3 regions of the Pseudomonas sp. PKS genome follow, and region 3 is predicted to be linked to each of the others. Evidence: riboswitches for the same ligand, from Rfam matches in the RefSeq annotation. Region 3 holds a riboswitch; each other region holds the start of a gene.
The links. A riboswitch is a leader RNA that binds a small molecule or an ion and turns the genes downstream of it on or off. The one in region 3 is predicted to bind cobalamin.

Region 1 (6,130 bases), 250 kb from region 3:
CGAGCGTGAAAGTGGGGTCTTCGGCGATGCCCAGCTTGGCTACTGAAAATGCCTTGCGGGTGAAATAGAACGCGGCATAGGCCAGCCACGTGATGATGAATATCTGAACGCGCCAGCGTTGAAGGGATTTCCAGTAATGGTGGGCGTTCTCAGGACTCTTGTACATGTTGTTGTCCTCTGTTGATTACCGCGACGTAGGCCTGACACCCCTGCACTGCTCGATCAAGGCGCCGGCCGGGAGGTATCCGGAGCTTGCGACCTTGATGTTAGCCTCTGGTCTAGACCAAGAATTGACCCTACAAGCCTGTTTCTACGTGCAAAGTCAATTTTGGGGATGGGTGTGACTGGGCTTAAGGCACAAGCCTGCGAACAAGCCGTCAGTGGTCTTCGCTACGCCATTGTCGTGGGCTGACGCCAAACCAACGGCGAAACGCCCGGGAGAAAGCACTGGTTTCGGAGTACCCGAGCAACCCCGCCAAGTCGGACACTGGCCGCTTGGGCTGTCGCAGGTAATGCACCGCCACTTCACGGCGCACCTTCTCAACCAGCTGGCTGAAGCTCACTCCCGCCTCACGCAGATGGCGCTGCAACCCGGCCGCACTGAGCTGCAGCGACTGCGCGATCGTCTCGAGGCATGGCTCTCCGCTGCTCAGGGCAAGGCGTACCTGAGCGTCCGCTTCTTCCAGCAGATTGCGCCGTTGATCGCGCGCGCCTAGGCGCTGGAGCACGTCTTGAACCAGAAACAGCAAGTTGGCATCGCGCTCCGGCATCATCTGGTCCTTGAGGTCAGTCTTGGGTACCAGCATCGAGTTGCAACTGCGATCGAAATAGACAGGAGCGCCGAACGCCCTCTGATGGGCCAGCCCGTCTTGTGGGCGCGTATGCTCGAAGCTGACCGCGAAGGGCGCCCAGTCCTTGCCCAATACGTGGCGCATCAGGTTCAGCGCCATGCCCATGGTCAATTCGGCATCCTGGCGGCGCTCCAGAATGGCGCTGTGTCGCACCTGATAATCGAAGCGATAGCACTCGCCGCAGTCGACCAGCCGTATCAAGGTATCGTGCTGATGATAAGGAAACGCCGCCACGAAATTGCGCAGGGCTTCCTCCAACGTATTGGAAAACAACCCGACATAGCCCAGCAGCCCCAGGGCTTGGGGCTGAAACTGCAGACCGTAATGCAAACCGAAATTGTCGCAGTGCGACTGGCGGGCTGCCTCCTCGAGCACCCGGCAGTAATTGGTGAGCGGCAGGCTGAGCGTGGGTTGGCGCAGGCTTTCAGGATTGACGCCGGCACGTCCCAGCACCAAGTCGATGTCACCCCCGACACCTGTCACGAACCCCTCCAGCCCACTGGCAGCAGCCGACAACACGCCGAGGTTGCCCGCTACGGGTGAAACGGTGCAGCAGTGCAGTGGAGAACTCATGGTCTATTCCAGTTCGAATTCGTAACCTCGCTAATGCAAACGCTGTGCCCTTGTATCGCCCTCTCAAACAGGCCCCTTGCAGGCAAAACACCTTCCAACGACTGCCCTGGACTGGGGCAATGAGTAACATCGCGTAACAAACAGTCACGCGAGAAAGCCGGTTATGCCGGAACGCCCCGTTCGGTTGACTGCCCCGCCCATTAATGCTCAGATGCGCCCCAGTTTCAGGTGTCCCCTGCCGCCGTGCCGGGGATTAAACGGGAAGTCGGTGCGTCGCCTTGCGCGATCAGTCCGGCGCTGCCCCCGCAACGGTAAGCGAGCGATGCATTCGATACGCCACTGTGCCGCCGGCATGGGAAGGTGAATGCTTCAAGCCCCTCGCAAGCCCGGAGACCGGCCTGTCACCGATTTTGGCAACACCCGCGGTGGGCGGGCGCGGGCCGGTCTTGGGCAGCCCACTGCCCGCGATTCCCTTGCGCGCCGTCCCCAGTCGGGCTTCATTCACCCCGGTACGGTTGGTCTGCATGTCATCCCCTACCCTACGTCTGGAAAGCTTGCACTGGGCCCCCTCGCCCGGCGGTCAACGCCTGCTCGACGATATCGACCTGCAAGTCCAGCCCGGCGAATTCGTCGGCCTGATCGGCCCCAACGGCAGCGGCAAGACCAGCCTGTTGCGCTGCGCCTATCGCTTTACCCGGCCCGATGGCGGGCGCGTACTGCTGGAAAACGAAGACATCTGGCAACAGTCCCCACGCTGGGTCGCCCAGCGCGTGGCGGTGATGCTGCAGGAGTTTCCCGAAGATTTCGGCCTGAGTGTGCGCGACGTGGTCGCCATGGGCCGAACCCCGCACCAAGGTTGGTTCGACAGCCATGACGACCAGGCATTGATCGATGCCTGCCTGCAGCGACTGGGCCTGCATACCCGAGCCAACCAGGGCTTCGCGCCGCTATCCGGGGGTGAAAAGCAACGTGTATTGCTGGCTCGGGCACTGGTGCAGCAACCGCGCTTGTTGATCCTGGACGAGCCGACCAATCATCTCGACCCGCGTTACCAACTGGCCTTGCTCGAACACCTGCGTGGCACTGGTCTAGGCCTGTTGGCGAGCTTCCACGACCTGAACCTGGCCGCAGCCTTCTGTGATCGCCTGTATGTCCTCGATGCAGGGCGCATCGTCGCGCAAGGCACGCCGGAGCAAGTGCTGACCGAGCACCGCCTGGAGCAGGTCTTTGGTGTTCGCGCCCTGGTCGATCGCCACCCTTTGGCGTCCCACCCACGTATTACTTGGATTACCCCCGCATGAAGCGACGCCTGACTCATCTGGCCCTGCTCGCCGCCCTGCCCCTCACAGCCTGGGCTGACAGCTACCCCGTCACCGTGCGCAGTTGCGAGCGCGACATCACCTTCACCCAAGCGCCGCACCGGGCTGTGAGTCACGACATCAACCTCACCGGGATGCTGCTGGCCCTGGGGCTACGCGAGCGGATGGTGGGCTATAGCGGTATCAGCGGCTGGAAGACCCTCGACCCGTCCCTGCGTGACGCCTTGGCCGGCCTTCCTGAGCTTGCACCGCGCTACCCGTCGCCGGAGAACCTCCTTGATGCCCAGGCCGACTTTCTGTTCGCCGGCTGGGGCTACGGCATGAACGTGGGCGGCCCGCTGACGCCACAGACCCTGGCACCACTGGGTATCCCCGTGTATGAGTTGAGCGAATCCTGCTCCTGGATCATGCCCCGGCGCCGGGCAAGTTTGGAGGATCTGTACCAGGACCTGGACAACCTGGGGCGCATCTTCGACGTTCAACAGCGCGCCAACGTGCTTGTCGAGCACCTGAAGCAGCGCGTTGCGCGGGTTCACGCGCAATTGGACCAAGTGCGGCACAAACCCCACGTCTTTCTCTACGACAGCGGCGAAGACCGCCCCACCACCTCTGGCCGGCTCGGCATGCCCCAGGCACTGCTAGAGGCCGCCGGTGCCGACAACGTGATGGATGACGTGAATGCCAGCTGGACCCAAGTCAATTGGGAGAGCGTGGTGGCGCGGGATCCGGAGGTGATCGTCATCGTCGATTACGGCCCGACGAGTTGGGCGCAAAAACGCGATTTCCTGCTCAATCACCCCGCCTTGAGCGAGGTAAAGGCCATCCGCGAGCATCGCTTCGTGGTGCTGTCGTACCTGCAAGTCACCCCGTCGGTGGATAACGCAAGCGCCATCGAGCAACTGGCGGCGGCCCTGCATCCGCAACTGTTCGCCGAGGCAGCGCACTGATGCCGGTTCGTAGCCCAGGAGGCTATCGCCTGCTGATGTCGCTGCTGCTGATCGGTGTGCTGTTCTCCTGCCTGCTGTCCCTGGGCTTTGGCGCGGCCCATGTGCCGCTGGCGAAGGTCACGGGCATCACGCTGTATCAGTTGGGTATGACCGATATGGGCGACTGGACCCGGGGGCAGGCGCAGATCGTCTGGCAGATCCGCGCCCCGCGGGTGCTACTCGGGGCCTTGGTAGGGGCTGGCCTGGCCCTGGTTGGTGGTGCCCTGCAGGCCGTCACCCGCAACCCGCTGGCCGATCCACACCTGCTGGGTGTCAGCTCCGGTGCGGTGCTGGGGGCGGTGCTGGTGGTGCTGTTCCTCGGCACCTTTGCCGGCCCCTTCAGCCTGCCTCTGGCGGCCTTCGTCGGTGCCTTGGGCAGTATGTTGCTGGTCCTGGCGGTGGCCAGCCGGCGCGGTCGGCTGGACAGCGACAGGCTGCTGCTGGCCGGAGTGGCTGTGTCGTTCGTGGTGATGGCGCTAGCCAACCTGCTGCTGTACACCGGCGACCCCCATGCCGCCAGCTCGGTGATGTTTTGGATGCTCGGTGGCCTGGGCTTGGCGCAGTGGCCGCTGCTCTGGCTGCCGGCGATCTGCGTGCTGGCTGGGTTTGTGCTGCTGATGAGCCTGGCCCGGGCATTGAACGGGTTGATGAGCGGTGAGCAGACCGCCGTGAGCCTTGGCTTCGAGCCACGTCGTGTGCGCGCTCAGGTGTTCGTTGGCTGTGCCCTGCTGACCGGCGTGCTGGTATCGCTCTCCGGCGCCATCGGTTTCGTCGGCCTGATGCTGCCCCATATCGCCCGGCGCCTGGTCGGGGCCGAGCACCGCCGGCTGCTGCCTGCCTGCGCCCTGCTCGGCGCGCTGTTCGTGGTCTGGGTGGATATCGGTGCGCGCACGCTCATCGCGCCTCAAGACCTGCCCATCGGCATTGCGACGGCCGCCATCGGCGGGCTGTTCTTCATCGTCCTGCTACGCCGCAAGGCCTGAACCTAGCGATGTCGGCGGGCCTGAACCTGACGCTTGAGCACACGTAAGGGTGGCGCGTAGAAGAACCCGAACGACACACTCCCCTTGCGCCCAGCGATTGCATGGTGCAGTCGATGCGCCCGGTACAGACGCTTGAGATAGCGGTTCACTGGTTTGGGCGCGCGGGGCCAGTGACGATGAAAGAGCCCATCATGGGCCAGCACATACAACACGCCATACCCCGCCACACCGCCGCCAACCCACTGCAGCGGCGCGTAGCCCGCCTTGCCCAGTGCCACCAGGCCTGCTGCGATCAGCGCCAGGGCCGCCAGGTAGACGTCGTTGGTCTCCAACATGCCCAGGTGCGGCTCATGGTGGGATCGGTGCAGCCACCAGCCCCAGCCATGCATGATGTACTTGTGAGCCAGCGTGCCGACGCCCTCCATGGCCACCAGCGTGCCGAACAGGATGGCGAGATTGAACAACATGTAACAGTCCGAGGTGAGCAACGAGGTGGGCAAGGTTAACATTGCCGGCCCTCCCTTCGGAGGTTTTTCCATGAAGCTTGCGTCGGCCTGACAGACGCTTTCAGACGCCTCTTTTTGGCCAAGGACAGCCCTATGCGTATCCGTCTCACCCACTACCACGACCTTGCCCAGCTCGCCGCAGTCGAACGCTCCGCTGCCCAAGCCTTCAAACGCTTGCCTGAACTGGCCTGGTTGGCGCAAGCCGAGGTACTGGATGACGCCACGCACCAGCGCTGCATCGCGCAGCAGGCCAGCTGGGTCGCGGTGGACGAGCAAGACTTGCCGATCGGGTTCATCTGCGCGCACACCATTGCCAGCGAGTTGCACATCCTGGAGCTCTCGGTACAAGAGCACGCCCAAGGCAAAGGGCTGGGCCGCCGCTTGTTGCAGACGGCTGTCGAGTCTGCGCGCAGCCGTGGTTTGCGGGCTGTCACGCTGACCACCTTCACTGATGTGCCGTGGAATGCGCCGTTCTATGCCCGCCAGGGGTTTACCCTCCTGACCCCTGCGCAGCTGAATGAACGCCTGCGGGGCATTTTGCGTGATGAACAGGCCCACGGCCTGTCCGGGCGTTGCGCCATGCGGCTAGCAATTGGCTAGCGCACTGCTCGCCAGGCTGTAGCGGTCGCGCCCCTGGCGCTTGGCCTCATACAGGGCGGCGTCGGCGGCCGCTGTCAGGCTTTCCGGCGTGGTCGCCTCCGTCCCCGGATAACCCACCGCGATCCCGGCGCTGGCCGATACCTGCCCCAAGGGGCTACCAGCATGCTCGATCACCTGCCGACGCAGCAGCATCAGTATCTCCTGCACGATCGCCACCGCACCTTGGGCGTCGGTGTTGGGCAGCAACAGCGTGAATTCTTCGCCGCCATAGCGCACAGCCAAGTCGCCAGGGCGCTTCAGTGCATGGCCCAG
Region 2 (6,130 bases), on a different contig from region 3:
ATGCCGTACTGACGCACTGCGCGCAGCAGACGACCACCATGTTCAAGCATTCCAATACGCTCCCAGGCAGATCACCAGCAACCACAGCCATACCCCGCGCTGCACCAGACTCCAACCGCGCTCGATGGCCTCGGCGTCGGCCACAGGCCCCTCCCCCAGACGCGCACGCTCGTGCAACTCGCCGTGGTACACCGCAGGGCCGCCCAGCTCGACGCCCAGGGCACCTGCGCCCGCAGCCATCACCGGGCCGGCATTCGGGCTGTCCCACAACGGCGCCTGGTTGCGCCAGCAGGCCAGGGCCAGGCGGGTCTTGCCTAGCAGCGCGTAGGTCAGTGCCACCAGCCGGGCTGGAATGTAGTTCAGGGCATCGTCGATACGCGCCGCAGCCCAGCCGAAGCGTTCGAAGCGTTCGTTGCGATAGCCCCACATGGCATCGAGGGTATTGCTCAGGCGATACAGCACCACCCCGGGCGCACCGGCCACGACAAACCAGAACAACGCCGCAAAGACCGCGTCACTGCCGTTCTCCAGCACCGATTCGGTGGCGGCGCGGGCCACGGCGGGCTCGTCCAGCTCACGGGTTTCACGGCTCACCAGATACCCCACCCGTCGCCGCGCCTCGTCCAGGTCCCCCCGGCGCAGGGCCTCAGCCACAGGCTGAACATGCTCGCCCAGGCTGCGTAGCCCTACGGCGCAATACAGCGCCAGCACATCCACCAGCCAGCCGATAAAGGGCAACCAAGAGAGCACCAGCGCCAGCAGAGTCAAGGGCACCACGGCAAGCAGCCAGGCACTGACGCCATGGCTGCGCCAACCCCGACCGCCCGCGTTCAGACGCTGCTCCAGACGCGCAGCAAAGCTGCCGAACCCCACCAGCGGATGGCGCCGTTTCGGCTCACCCAGCAAGGCATCCAGGGCCACCCCGGCCACAGTCAGCAAAGCCACGCTCATTGCCGCTCTCCCCAATGGTTCTCATAGAGCATGTCACTCAGCGGCCGCTCCTGGACCCACTGCTCCAACACCAACATCGGCGCCGGGTAGAACTCGACCACCGGCCCCAGACACAGCACGGCCACCGGCTTGGCGCCCGCCGGCATGCCCAGCAACTCGCCCAGCGCCTGCGGGTCGAACAACGACACCCAGCCCATGCCCAGGCCCTCGGCACGGGCTGCCAGCCAGAGGTTCTGAATGGCACAGGCCAGCGATGCCAGGTCCATCTCCGGCAAGGTCCTGCGGCCGAAGATGTGCGCTTCGCGGTGGTCCATCAGTGCCGCCACCAATACCTCCGCACAATCCTGGATACCTTCGACCTTGAGCTTCATGAATTCATCGGAGCGCTCGCCCAGGGCCTGGGCAGTGCATGCCCGCTCCTGTTCGACCAGCGCCTGGATCTGGCCACGCAAGGCGCGATCACTGATGCGGATAAAGCGCCAGGGCTGCATCAACCCGACACTGGGCGCCTGATGGGCTGCGGCCAGCAGGCGGGCGAGCAGCTCGGGCGCGACCTCGCCGCCTGCAAAATGGCGCATGTCACGGCGCTCACCGATGGCGCGGTAGACCGCGGCGCGCTCGGCAGCGGAAAAGGCATGTTCGCTCATGGTCGCAGCAGCGCCGCCGTCGCGTCGGGGTTGGAGGGGAAATAGAAGTGTACGTAGGACGCCGTCAGGCGCCCGATCCGATAGACCGCCTCGTTGCCGCGCCCACCGTTGGGGCTCTGGCCTCGGGCGATCGGCTCGAGCGCCGTCTCGGTCAAGGAGTGATGATAGGTGTGGCCGCGCAAGGTGCCCTCCGGCAATTCCACCGCTTGCAGGGCAAGGGCAGCCAGGCGCTTTTGCATCACCGCTTCACCCGGCAGCAGACCCAGCAGCTCGGCGCGCTCGCCAGCCACATCGGTCAGGGCGTCGAGCAAATAGAGCATGCCGCCGCATTCGGCCAGCAACGGCTTGCCCTGGGCGTGATGGGCACGGATCGCCTCGCGCATCGGCGCGTTGCTGGCCAAGGCGTGGTGGTGCAGTTCGGGATAGCCGCCAGGCAGGTAAAGGCTGTCCACGGACGGCAACGCCTGATCGTGTACAGGAGAGAAAAACACCAACTCCGCACCCAGCGCACGCAACAAATCGAGGTTAGCGCCATAGGTAAAGGCAAAAGCTTCATCCCGGGCCACGCCAATGCGCACACCCGCCAGGGACGTTAGCGCCTGTGCAGGTGCGGGTGCTGCGAATGCCACCGGGGGCGGCAAAGCAGCATCACAGCTTTCGCCCAGGGCCTGGGCGGCGGCGTCCAGGCGCAGGTCCAGATCGTTGAGTTCACTGGCCTGGACCAACCCCAGGTGACGGCTGGGCAGCTCGATGCCGCGCTCGCGGGACAGCCCGCCATACCAGCGCAAGCCTTCAGTGAGGCTGCCTTCGAGCAACTGCGCATGACGCAGACTGCCGACCCGGTTGGCCAGCACGCCGGCAAAAGGCAGATCGCGCTGGTAGTGCGCCAGGCCCAGGGCCAGGGCGCCGAAGGTCTGCGCCATGGCTGTGCCGTCGATCACCGCCAGCACCGGCACGCCGAAGTGGCGCGCCAGGTCCGCACTCGATGGCGTGCCATCGAACAACCCCATGACCCCTTCTATCAGGATCAGGTCGGCATCGCCTGCCGCCTTCCAGAGCAGACGCCGACTCTCATCAGCCCCGATCATCCACAGGTCGAGTTGGTACACCGGCGCGCCGCTGGCGCGCTCGAGGATCATCGGGTCGAGAAAATCAGGCCCGCACTTGAACACCCGGACGTTGCGGCCAAGGTTGCGGTGCAGGCGCGCCAGGGCAGCGGTGACCGTGGTCTTGCCCTGGCCAGAAGCGGGTGCCGCGATCAGCACCGCCGGACACTGCCGGGTCTGGCTCATAGCTCCACGCCCTTTTGGGCACGGATGCCGGCCTGGAAGGCGTGCTTGATCACGCCCATCTCGGTGACGGTATCGGCCAGCTCGATCATTTCAGGCTTGGCGGCGCGGCCGGTAACGATCACGTGCTGCATCGGCGGGCGGGCCTGCAGATCCGACAGCACTTGGTCGAGGTCCAGGTAGCCGTGCTTGAGGGCGATGTTCAGCTCGTCCAGCACCACGAACTGCACCGACGGGTCCTGCAACAGCTGGCGCGACACCGCCCAAGCGGCTTCGGCGGCAGCGATGTCACGCTGGCGGTCCTGGGTCTCCCAGGTGAAGCCCTCACCCATGACGTGGTAGCGCACCTGCTCGGGGAAACGGCGGAAGAACAGCTCTTCGCCCGTGCTGTCGCGGCCCTTGATGAACTGCACCACGCCGCACTGCATGCCATGCCCCATGGCGCGGGCAAGCATGCCGAAGGCCGAGCTGCTCTTGCCCTTGCCGTTGCCGGTGAGCACCAGCAGCAGGCCACATTCATTGGGGGCATTGGCGATGCGCTCGTCGATGATCGCCTTCTTGCGCTGCATGCGCGCCAGGTGGCGTTCGTCGCGTTCGGTGGATTCGCTCATCAGGATTCTCCGCAGGCTGTCGGCGCGCATGGACGGCGACGACAGATCGATAGACAGGCAGACGGAGAGCGCGCAGGGGCCGCGGCAGAAGGCCACGGTGCACCGCGCATCACCCTCCGTGATGCCGTTGGCAGTGACAGGCCGGTCTCCGGGCTCGTGAGCAGGGCCTTGGCCCATGGATCGCGCGCCTTCCCGGATACCTGTATCCAGTGGCCCTGCACGACCTTTGACTCACCTACCGTTGCGGGGGCAGCGCCGGATTCGCGCCTTGCTGGCGCCCACCGGCTTCCCAGTTTCACCCTGCCCAGCCGAAGGCTGGCAGAGCACCTGAAACACGCCGCGAAGGTTAGAGGGTTGGGGCGGGAGCGTCAATGAAGCGCGCCTGACGCCATGCTCGACTTCATGGCTTGTGCCGGACGCGCAGCAGTGATATCACATAGCCATCAGTGTGCAGCAATGCGATCAAACAATAAGGAGAGCGCAGCATGCGAGGCCTGATCATCAACAACCAGCACCTGGAGTTCCTGCGACCAGCCTTGGAAGGCTGGATCGAGTGCATAGACCGCTTCAACCAGGTCCATGGCGACAGCGAGGCGCCCTACTGGCACGGCGCGGCCACCAACAGCGGGCTGCTTGCAGCCGCCGCCTGGCAGGCCGAACAGGTCGCCCTGGCGCACTACCCCAGCAAGAAACAACGCGACGAAGGTGAACGCGAAGGGCGTTGCGACCTGTCGATCAGCACCGCCGAGCAATCCGTTCATTTGCATGTCAGCCAACGCTGGCCGCGAATCGCACGCCTGGACCTGGCCGCCGCCCTGCAGGAAACCGCCACCCTTGCCCGCCCGATCGCCTACCCCAGTCAGCTCAAGGCCGGCGCATTGTTCGTCAGCCCCTGGAAGGCTGGCCAACACGCCAGCCCCGAGGAGCTGCAAGACCTGGTCGACGACCTGCAAAAACACACGGCCTGCGCCATCGCCTGGCATTTCCCCTACGCCTACCGTTCGCTGCACAACGAACTGGGGCAGTATTTCCCTGGGGTGGCATTGTTGCTCAAGCAGGCGTAGGCAAGCCGATGAGCCCACGCGGAAGCCATCCGGCAGTCGCTAGGCGCAGTCGCCCGGAGTGAACCTACCCCGACGCATCCGACTCTCAATTCTCACAAGCCAATGAGGATTGCGAGCATGGACAGGATGCGTATCGCGATAGCGCTGGCCCTGAGTGCCAGCCTTGGCGCCTGCGGCGAGTCCGCGCGCCTGGAGGTCAGCGACGGCTTCGGCCCCTTGCCCCGCCTGCCCGAGCCCAACAAGACCCTGATCCCGACCGTCAACATCGCCCCGGCGATCGGCTGGCCGGACGGCGCCACACCGACGCCCGCCGCGGGCACCCAAGTGGTGGCCTTCGCCAGGGACCTCGATCACCCACGCTGGCTCTATGTGCTGCCCAATGGCGATGTGCTGGTGGCCGAAACCAATGCCCCGCCCAAGCCCGAGGATGGCAAGGGCCTGCGCGGCTGGGTAATGGGCAAGGTCATGGAGCGTGCCGGCGCCCGGGTCCCCAGCGCCAATCGCATCACCCTGCTGCGCGATGCCGACCAAGATGGCGTCGCCGAGGTGCGCAGTACGTTCATCGAAGGGCTCAACTCCCCCTTCGGCATGACCCTCGTGGGCAAGGACCTCTATGTGGCCGACACCGACCGACTGTTGCGCTTTCACTACGAGGATGGCGCGATGCAGATCCGCGCCGAAGGTCGCCCGGTCACTGACCTGCCCGGCGGCCCGTTGAATCACCACTGGACCAAGAATGTCATCGCCAGCCCCGATGGCAAGAAGCTGTACGTCACCGTAGGTTCAAACAGCAATGTCGGCGAAAACGGCCTGGAAAAGGAACAAGGCCGCGCCGCGATCTGGGAGGTGGACCCGGCCAGCGGTGAGCACCGCATCTTCGCCTCAGGCCTGCGCAACCCCAACGGGCTGGCCTGGGAGCCCCGTACCGGCGCGCTATGGACGGCGGTCAATGAACGCGACGAGATCGGCAGCGACCTGGTGCCCGACTACATCACCTCGGTGAAGGACGGCGGCTTCTATGGCTGGCCTTTCAGTTACTACGGGCAGCATGTGGATCAACGGGTCGAGCCAAAGGACCCTGGCAAAGTGGCCCAGGCGATCGTGCCGGACTACGCGGTGGGAGCCCATACCGCATCGCTGGGCCTGGCGTTTGCCCAGACCGGCGCGTTGCCGCCGCCCTTCGAGCAAGGAGCCTTCGTGGGCCAGCACGGGTCTTGGAACCGCAAGCCGCACAGTGGCTACAAGGTGATTTTCGTGCCGTTCGACAGCGAGGGTAAGCCCGCGGGCAAACCGATCGACCTGTTGACCGGTTTTCTCGATGGCAAGGGCAAGGCCATGGGACGCCCGGTGGGCGTGGTCAATGACCGAGACGGGCTCTTGGTGGCGGACGATGTGGGCAATGTGGTTTGGCGCGTGAGCCGAAAGTGAGCCCAGCTCAGGGGTTCTGAGCCAGATGCCCGCTTGGCAATACGCGTTTGGCCTGCAGGTAGGCCCGGGACCAGTAGCTGTTGGAGAGGTAATCCAGGCGCACCGTGCCGCCTGTGGACGGTGCATGCACGAAACGCCCT
Region 3 (6,130 bases):
AGCGGTCGCTGTAGCGGCTGAACAGCAGCGAGCCGAACACCCCGGCCCCGCCGAACAGCAACAGCAACAGCGTCGTGCGCTCGCCGCCGATCTGCGCCACGTGCAAGGCAAACGGTTCGATGTAGCTGTAGGCGGTGAACTGCGCGGTGATCACCAGCGTCACCAGCAGGTAGGTGATCACCAGTGCCGGGCGCTTGAACAGGATCGGCAGGCTGCGCAGGGAGCCGGAGTTCTGGCTCGGCAGCAGCGGCAGCGACTTCACCAGGCACAGCAAGGTGGCCAATGCCACACCGGCGATGCTGAGGAAGGTCACCCGCCAGCCCAAAGCCTCGCCCACCACGCGTCCCAGCGGAATGCCCATGACCATGGCCAAGGTGGTACCGGTGGCCAACAGGCCCAGGGCCTTGGCCTGCTGGCCTGGGGGCGCCACGCGCACCGCCAGCGACGCGGTGATGGCCCAGAACACCGCATGGGACAGGGCAATACCGATACGGCTGACCAGCAGCATGGCAAAGCTCTGGGACAGCCACGACAACAGGTGGCTGACGATGAACACCAAAAAGACGAACAACAACAGGCGCCGACGCTCGATGTTGCGGGTGATCAGCATCATGGGCAACGAGGCCAGCGCCACTACCCAGGCATAGATGGTCAGCATCAGGCCGACCTGGGCGGTGCTCATGTCAAAGCTGTGGCCAATGTCGCTGAGCAGCGCCACCGGTACGAACTCGGTGGTATTGAAGATGAAGGCCGCCAGCGCCAGGGCGATGACACTGAGCCAGCTGCCGCTTTGCGCGGTGGTGGGCAAGACGCTTGGAGTAGGTCCGTTCATGGATGGGTTGTTGATCTCCGCAGGCAAGACGAAAAGCCACACGCCACGAGCCGATGCTGGCCAGTGCCGTGCGGTTTGTTATTGAAAGGAATGCTCGGCATGGTACGCGTCAAGCCCCTGTCCCACAACCACGAAGCACGTGCTGGTTTCAGCCTTCCAAAGACCACTTGGCCAGCGGCCAATAGGCGCCCTTGCGCGACTCGTAGAGCACGAACGAGCGCGCAGCAAGGAAAAACTCCGGCGCCATAACAGCCTCCGGCACCTGGGCGCGAAAGTCGCGGGACAACGTCAGGTGCGGCCGGTACTCGCGGGCCTGCTCGGCGACGCCCAGCGGCAAGGCTGCCTGTTGCAGGGCGTAGACCAGCTGGCGCAAGGCCGGGGGCGTTTGCTGGGGCTCCAGGACCAAGACACTGGCGCGCTGCCACACCTGCAGACGATCCAGCACCAGACGTATCGGCCCCTCCGGGCGCCTGAGCTGGTCGACGGTGGCGCACAGGGCGGGCACCTGGGCCACATCCACATCGCCTAGAAACAACAACGTCAGGTGGAAGTTCTGCGCGGGCACCGGCTTGCCACTGCGCAGCGCCAGCACTCGCCGCCACTGGGCAATGGCCCGGCGCTGGGCATCGCTGACCGACAGGGCGAAGAACAGGCGCTTGAAGGTCTGGCCCTTGTCGCGCTCATCGAATGCCATCCGTCATTCCCTCCTTGAAAAGGTCTAGGCCGGGGCACACGGCACGAATGGGAGGTATCGTACGAATGTCTGCCTGGCAATATGAGATTAATCCTATAAAGCCAACGCATGATTGTTTATGCTGGCGGGCTCAAGCCACGAAGCATGGCCATCTTGACAAGCAGCCGTCCATGAAAATTGCATTAGTACTTCTATTCGTCCTCTCGATCGCCTATGTCCACCTGCGCGGTCGGGTTCGCCACAAGTTGACCCGCCAGCTGGGCGATCACTCCAGTTTCCTGGCGCCGGTCAACGCCTTCCTGTACCTGTTCTCCAAGCACCCGGCCAAGCCCTACTTGCCGGTGGAGGCCTTCCCCGAGCTGCAACCGCTCAAGGACCACTGGCAGGAAATCCGCGAAGAAGCCCAGCAGTTGCTGCACGTTGGCGAGATCAAGAAATCCGACAACTATGACGATGTCGGTTTCAACTCGTTCTTCAAGACCGGCTGGAAGCGCTTCTACCTGAAGTGGTACGGCGAGAGCCATCCTTCGGCGATGAAGCTGTGCCCCCGCACCACCGAGCTGCTGCAAGGGATCGGCACGGTCAAGGCCGCGATGTTCGCCACCCTGCCGCCAGGCGCCAAGCTCGTGCGTCACCGCGATCCCTATGCCGGCTCCTATCGCTACCACCTGGGCCTGGACACGCCGAACGACGACGGCTGCTACATCGATGTGGATGGCGAGAAGTATGCTTGGCGCGACGGCGAGGCGGTGATGTTCGACGAGACGTACATCCACTACGCCGCCAACACCACCGAGCACAACCGCATCATCCTGTTCTGCGACGTCGAGCGCCCGCTCAAGTACCGCTGGGCGACCGCCTTCAACCGCTGGTTCAGCCGCAACGTCATGGCCGCCGCCGCCGCGCCCAACGACGCCAATGACAAGACCGGCGGCATCAACCGCCTGTTCACCCGCATCTACAAGATCCGCGAGCGCGGCAAAGCGCTGAAAAAGCGCAACCGTACCCGCTACTACCTGGAAAAGTGGGCGGTGGTCGCGGCCTTGGTGCTGTTCTTCATCTACATCTGAATCGCCAATGGGCCGCTGCGCGGCCCCTCGCGACACAAGCCCGTCCCTACCAGAAAACTTCGACTAGCCTGAAAGCTCCACTCCGCAACCTTCCCAAGGTGAAGACGATGAGCATGATGGACTGGGACGCCTACCGTAAGCAGTTGATGGCCGGCATCGGCGATCTCAAGCAGTTGTCTCCGGATACCGTGGCCGGCTACATGACCGCCAGCGGCGCCGGTGCCAAGACCAACCACCTCGATGCCAAGACCCGCGAGCTGATCTCGCTCGCCGTCGCCGTAACCACCCGTTGCGACGGCTGCATCGCCGTGCACTCCCAACAGGCGGTCAAGCACGGCGCCACCCGTGAAGAGATCGCCGAGGCACTCGGCGTGGCCGTGGCGATGAACGCCGGCGCCGCGCTGGTCTATTCGGCCCGCGCCATGGACGCCGTGGGCAAAGCCGGCAGTTGAACCCGACCGGCGTCGTCGCCCTTGCGCGGCGGCGCCAAGCCACCCAGACTTGGCGGTCCAGCCCGCAGGAGCCGCCATGATCCAGATCCGCCCCATGACCCCGGAAGACTTCGAACGCTTCTGGCCGACCTTCCAGGCCATCGTCCAGGCCCGCCAGACCTACGCCTTCGACCCCGCATTGACCTTCGAGCAGGCCCGCCAGCTGTGGCTGGAACTGCCCCTGCGCACCCTGGTGGCCGAGCAGGACGACGAGTTGCTGGGGTCCTACTACCTCAAGGCCAACGCCGCCGGCCCTGGCAGCCATGTGGGCAACTGCGGCTACATGGTCAGCGAGGCCGCTCGTGGCCGTGGCGTGGCCCGATTGATGTGCGAACACTCACAGAAGCTGGCCCGCCAGGAAGGTTTCCTGGCGCTGCAGTTCAACTCGGTGGTGGCCACCAACGAAGTGGCGGTGGCGCTGTGGCACAAGCTCGGCTTCGAGACCGTCGGCCGGCTGCCCAAGGCGTACCGCCATGCCCAACTGGGGTTGGTGGACTGCCTGGTGATGTACAAATGGCTGGCGGACGAGCCGGTGGTGGAAAAGCCCGCGCTGCTGATCGGACGCAAGAATATCGAGGCGCGGGTCTCGCGCCGACGCGGTCGCTGAGCCCTCGCCTTCCCCGCACATTGACTCCCCACCCGATCGATGGTCAGATGCGCGCCAGTTTCAGGTGTCCTGCGCCGCCGCGCGCAGGGTGAAACGGGAAGCCGGTGAGTCGTCCCTACGACAAGTCCGGCGCTGCCCCCGCAACGGTAAGCGAGCGAATCCTTCGACAGACCACTGTGCACCTGCATGGGAAGGTGAAGGCTTCATGACCCTCGCAAGCCCGGAGACCGGCCTGGAATTTCACGTTGGCAAACCCGCGGTGGGCGGGCGCAGGCCGGTCTTCGCGCACACCCCTTGCGTGCGCGTTCGCTTGTCTTTGCGTTGTTTCCACCGGGATCCATTCATTCCTGCAGCAGTGGAACGACATGTCCCGTACCTACACGCTTCATACCTTGGCGGCCTGCCTGGCCGTTGCCCTCCCGGCAGTGGCCGATGAACAGCACACCCCCGTGCTGGCCCTGCCCTCGACGACCATCACCGACACCCACGACGCAACGAGCGTCGATCTGGCCACCCCGACCGATGCCGGATCGCGCCTGAACCTGAGCGCCCTGCAAACCCCGGCCAGCACCAGCACCCTAAGCGCCGAGCAGATCGAGCGGCGCAACAACCTCACCGTCCAGGACGCCGTGACCCGCTCGCCAGGCATCAGCTTCACCGGCAGCCCCGGCGACGGCGGCACCGGCCTCTCGGCCCGCGGCTTCGAAGGCCACAGCTCGGTGATGACCCTGTTCGACGGCTCGCGCCTGTACAGCGGCGCCGGTACGCTGACCTTCCCGGTCGATCCGTGGATGGTCGAGCGCATCGACATCATCCGCGGGCCGGCCTCTGTCCTGTACGGAGAAGGCGCCACCGGGGCGGTGGTGAACGTGATTCCGAAAAAACCTTTCGCCGGCGACGTCCACAACCGGCTGCGCTTGGGCTACGGCTCCTGGGACCGTCAACAGCTCGGCCTGGACAGCGGCGGCAGCCTGAGCGAGCGTCTGAGCTACCGAATGACGGTCAACCAGCAGTCCGGCAACGGCTGGGTCGACCGTACCGACTCGCGCAGCCTGGCCTTGAGCGCCGCGCTGCGTTTCGACGCCACCGATGACCTGAGCTTCACCCTGGCCCACGAGCGCGGCGATGCAGAACCTGCCAACTACTACGGCACGCCGCTGATCGACGGGCATTACCGCAGCAGCCTGCGCAAGAAGAACTACAACATCCAAAACGACGTGCAGCGCTACCACGACGAATGGACCCGGCTGAACACCGACTGGACCCTCAGCGACAGCGTGTCGGCCAGCAACCAGCTGTACTACATCAAAAGCCGCCGACATTGGCGCAATGCCGAAACCTATGCCTGGAATGGTGATCAAGACCGGCTGGAGCGCGGCAGTTTCCTGGAGATCAAGCACAATCAGGAGCAGATCGGCGATCGCCAGCGCTTTACCTTCGACCATGATCTGTTTGGCCTGGCCAGCAAGACACTGGTCGGCGCCGAATACAACAAGATCCGCTTCAACGTCGACAGCAACGCGCCCTACGACGATGGCATCACGGACCCGCTCGACCCTTGGCATCCCACCCCTGGCGGGTTCCATAGCCTGTCGCCGACACGCCCCCAGACGTTGTCCACCACTCACACCTTCGCCCTGTTCGCCGAGAACCGCACCGAACTGACCGAGCGCCTGTCGTTGGTGACCGGTATCCGCCGCGACCAGAATCACATCGAGCGTAACGATCTGGTCAACGACACCCGCAGCGAGCGCAGCCTGCCAGGCGGCAACTGGCGCGCCGGGCTGGTGTTCGCCGTCAACGACGACTTGTCGCTGTACGGGCAATACTCGACCAGCGAGGATGGCATAGGCGATTTGTTGACCCTGCGCCCGGAGCAACGCTACGACCTGACCGAAGCCCAGCAGACCGAACTGGGCCTCAAGCAACGGTTCTGGGAGGGCCGTGGCGAGTGGACGCTGGCGGCCTACCACATCGTCAAGAAGAAACTGCTGGTTGCCGACCCCGTTAATCACGGCGTACAGCAAGCGGGCCAACAGACCTCCGATGGCCTGGAGGCGACGGTGGAACTGGCCTTGGCCAACCAGTGGCAGGTCTCGGCCAATGCTGCGCTGGTGCGCGCCAAGTTCGATGACTACCTCGAGAACACCGGCAGCGGCGTGATGGATCGCGCCGGCAACAGACCGGGCAACGTGCCACGGCGCACGGCCAACCTGTGGCTGAGCAAGGGGTTTGGCCAACAGGTAGATGCCGGCCTCGGAGTGCGTTACGTGGACCAGCGCTACGACAGCGCGGCCAATGAGAACAGCGTACCTGGCTATACGGTGGTCGATGCCAATCTGGGCTGGCAGGTGTTGCCGGATGTGCGCCTGGGCTTGCAAGTGAACAACCTGTTCGACCGTGAGTACGCGGCGTCCTACGTCTATACCAGCGACC

Region 1: it holds a riboswitch for cobalamin, as region 3 does, so the genes downstream of both, ABOA88_RS01370 (ABC transporter ATP-binding protein) here and ABOA88_RS00175 (TonB-dependent receptor) in region 3, are expected to answer to the same signal.
Region 2: it holds a riboswitch for cobalamin, as region 3 does, so the genes downstream of both, cobO (cob(I)yrinic acid a,c-diamide adenosyltransferase) here and ABOA88_RS00175 (TonB-dependent receptor) in region 3, are expected to answer to the same signal.

What each region holds. Positions count from the first base shown of each region.
Region 1 covers NZ_JBEGDO010000001.1:276,334-282,463, reverse strand. The annotation lists gene ABOA88_RS01380 (MFS transporter) at 1-166, opposite strand, end outside; gene qhpR (AraC-like transcriptional regulator QhpR) at 378-1,424, opposite strand; cobalamin riboswitch at 1,634-1,840, shown strand; gene ABOA88_RS01370 (ABC transporter ATP-binding protein) at 1,949-2,725, shown strand; gene ABOA88_RS01365 (ABC transporter substrate-binding protein) at 2,722-3,690, shown strand; gene ABOA88_RS01360 (FecCD family ABC transporter permease) at 3,690-4,712, shown strand; gene ABOA88_RS01355 (sterol desaturase family protein) at 4,715-5,179, opposite strand; gene ABOA88_RS01350 (GNAT family N-acetyltransferase) at 5,312-5,818, shown strand; gene ABOA88_RS01345 (sensor domain-containing diguanylate cyclase) at 5,804-6,130, opposite strand, start outside.
Region 2 covers NZ_JBEGDO010000023.1:24,544-30,673, forward strand. The annotation lists gene cobD (threonine-phosphate decarboxylase CobD) at 1-50, opposite strand, end outside; gene cbiB (adenosylcobinamide-phosphate synthase CbiB) at 43-951, opposite strand; gene bluB (5,6-dimethylbenzimidazole synthase) at 948-1,598, opposite strand; gene ABOA88_RS19720 (cobyrinate a,c-diamide synthase) at 1,595-2,890, opposite strand; gene cobO (cob(I)yrinic acid a,c-diamide adenosyltransferase) at 2,887-3,498, opposite strand; cobalamin riboswitch at 3,621-3,844, opposite strand; gene ABOA88_RS19730 (hypothetical protein) at 3,984-4,562, shown strand; gene ABOA88_RS19735 (PQQ-dependent sugar dehydrogenase) at 4,680-5,990, shown strand; gene ABOA88_RS19740 (C40 family peptidase) at 5,998-6,130, opposite strand, start outside.
Region 3 covers NZ_JBEGDO010000001.1:25,228-31,357, reverse strand. The annotation lists gene ABOA88_RS00200 (sugar transporter) at 1-832, opposite strand, end outside; gene thpR (RNA 2',3'-cyclic phosphodiesterase) at 981-1,526, opposite strand; gene lpxO (lipid A hydroxylase LpxO) at 1,697-2,596, shown strand; gene ABOA88_RS00185 (carboxymuconolactone decarboxylase family protein) at 2,704-3,048, shown strand; gene ABOA88_RS00180 (GNAT family N-acetyltransferase) at 3,125-3,694, shown strand; cobalamin riboswitch at 3,740-3,944, shown strand; gene ABOA88_RS00175 (TonB-dependent receptor) at 4,060-6,130, shown strand, end outside.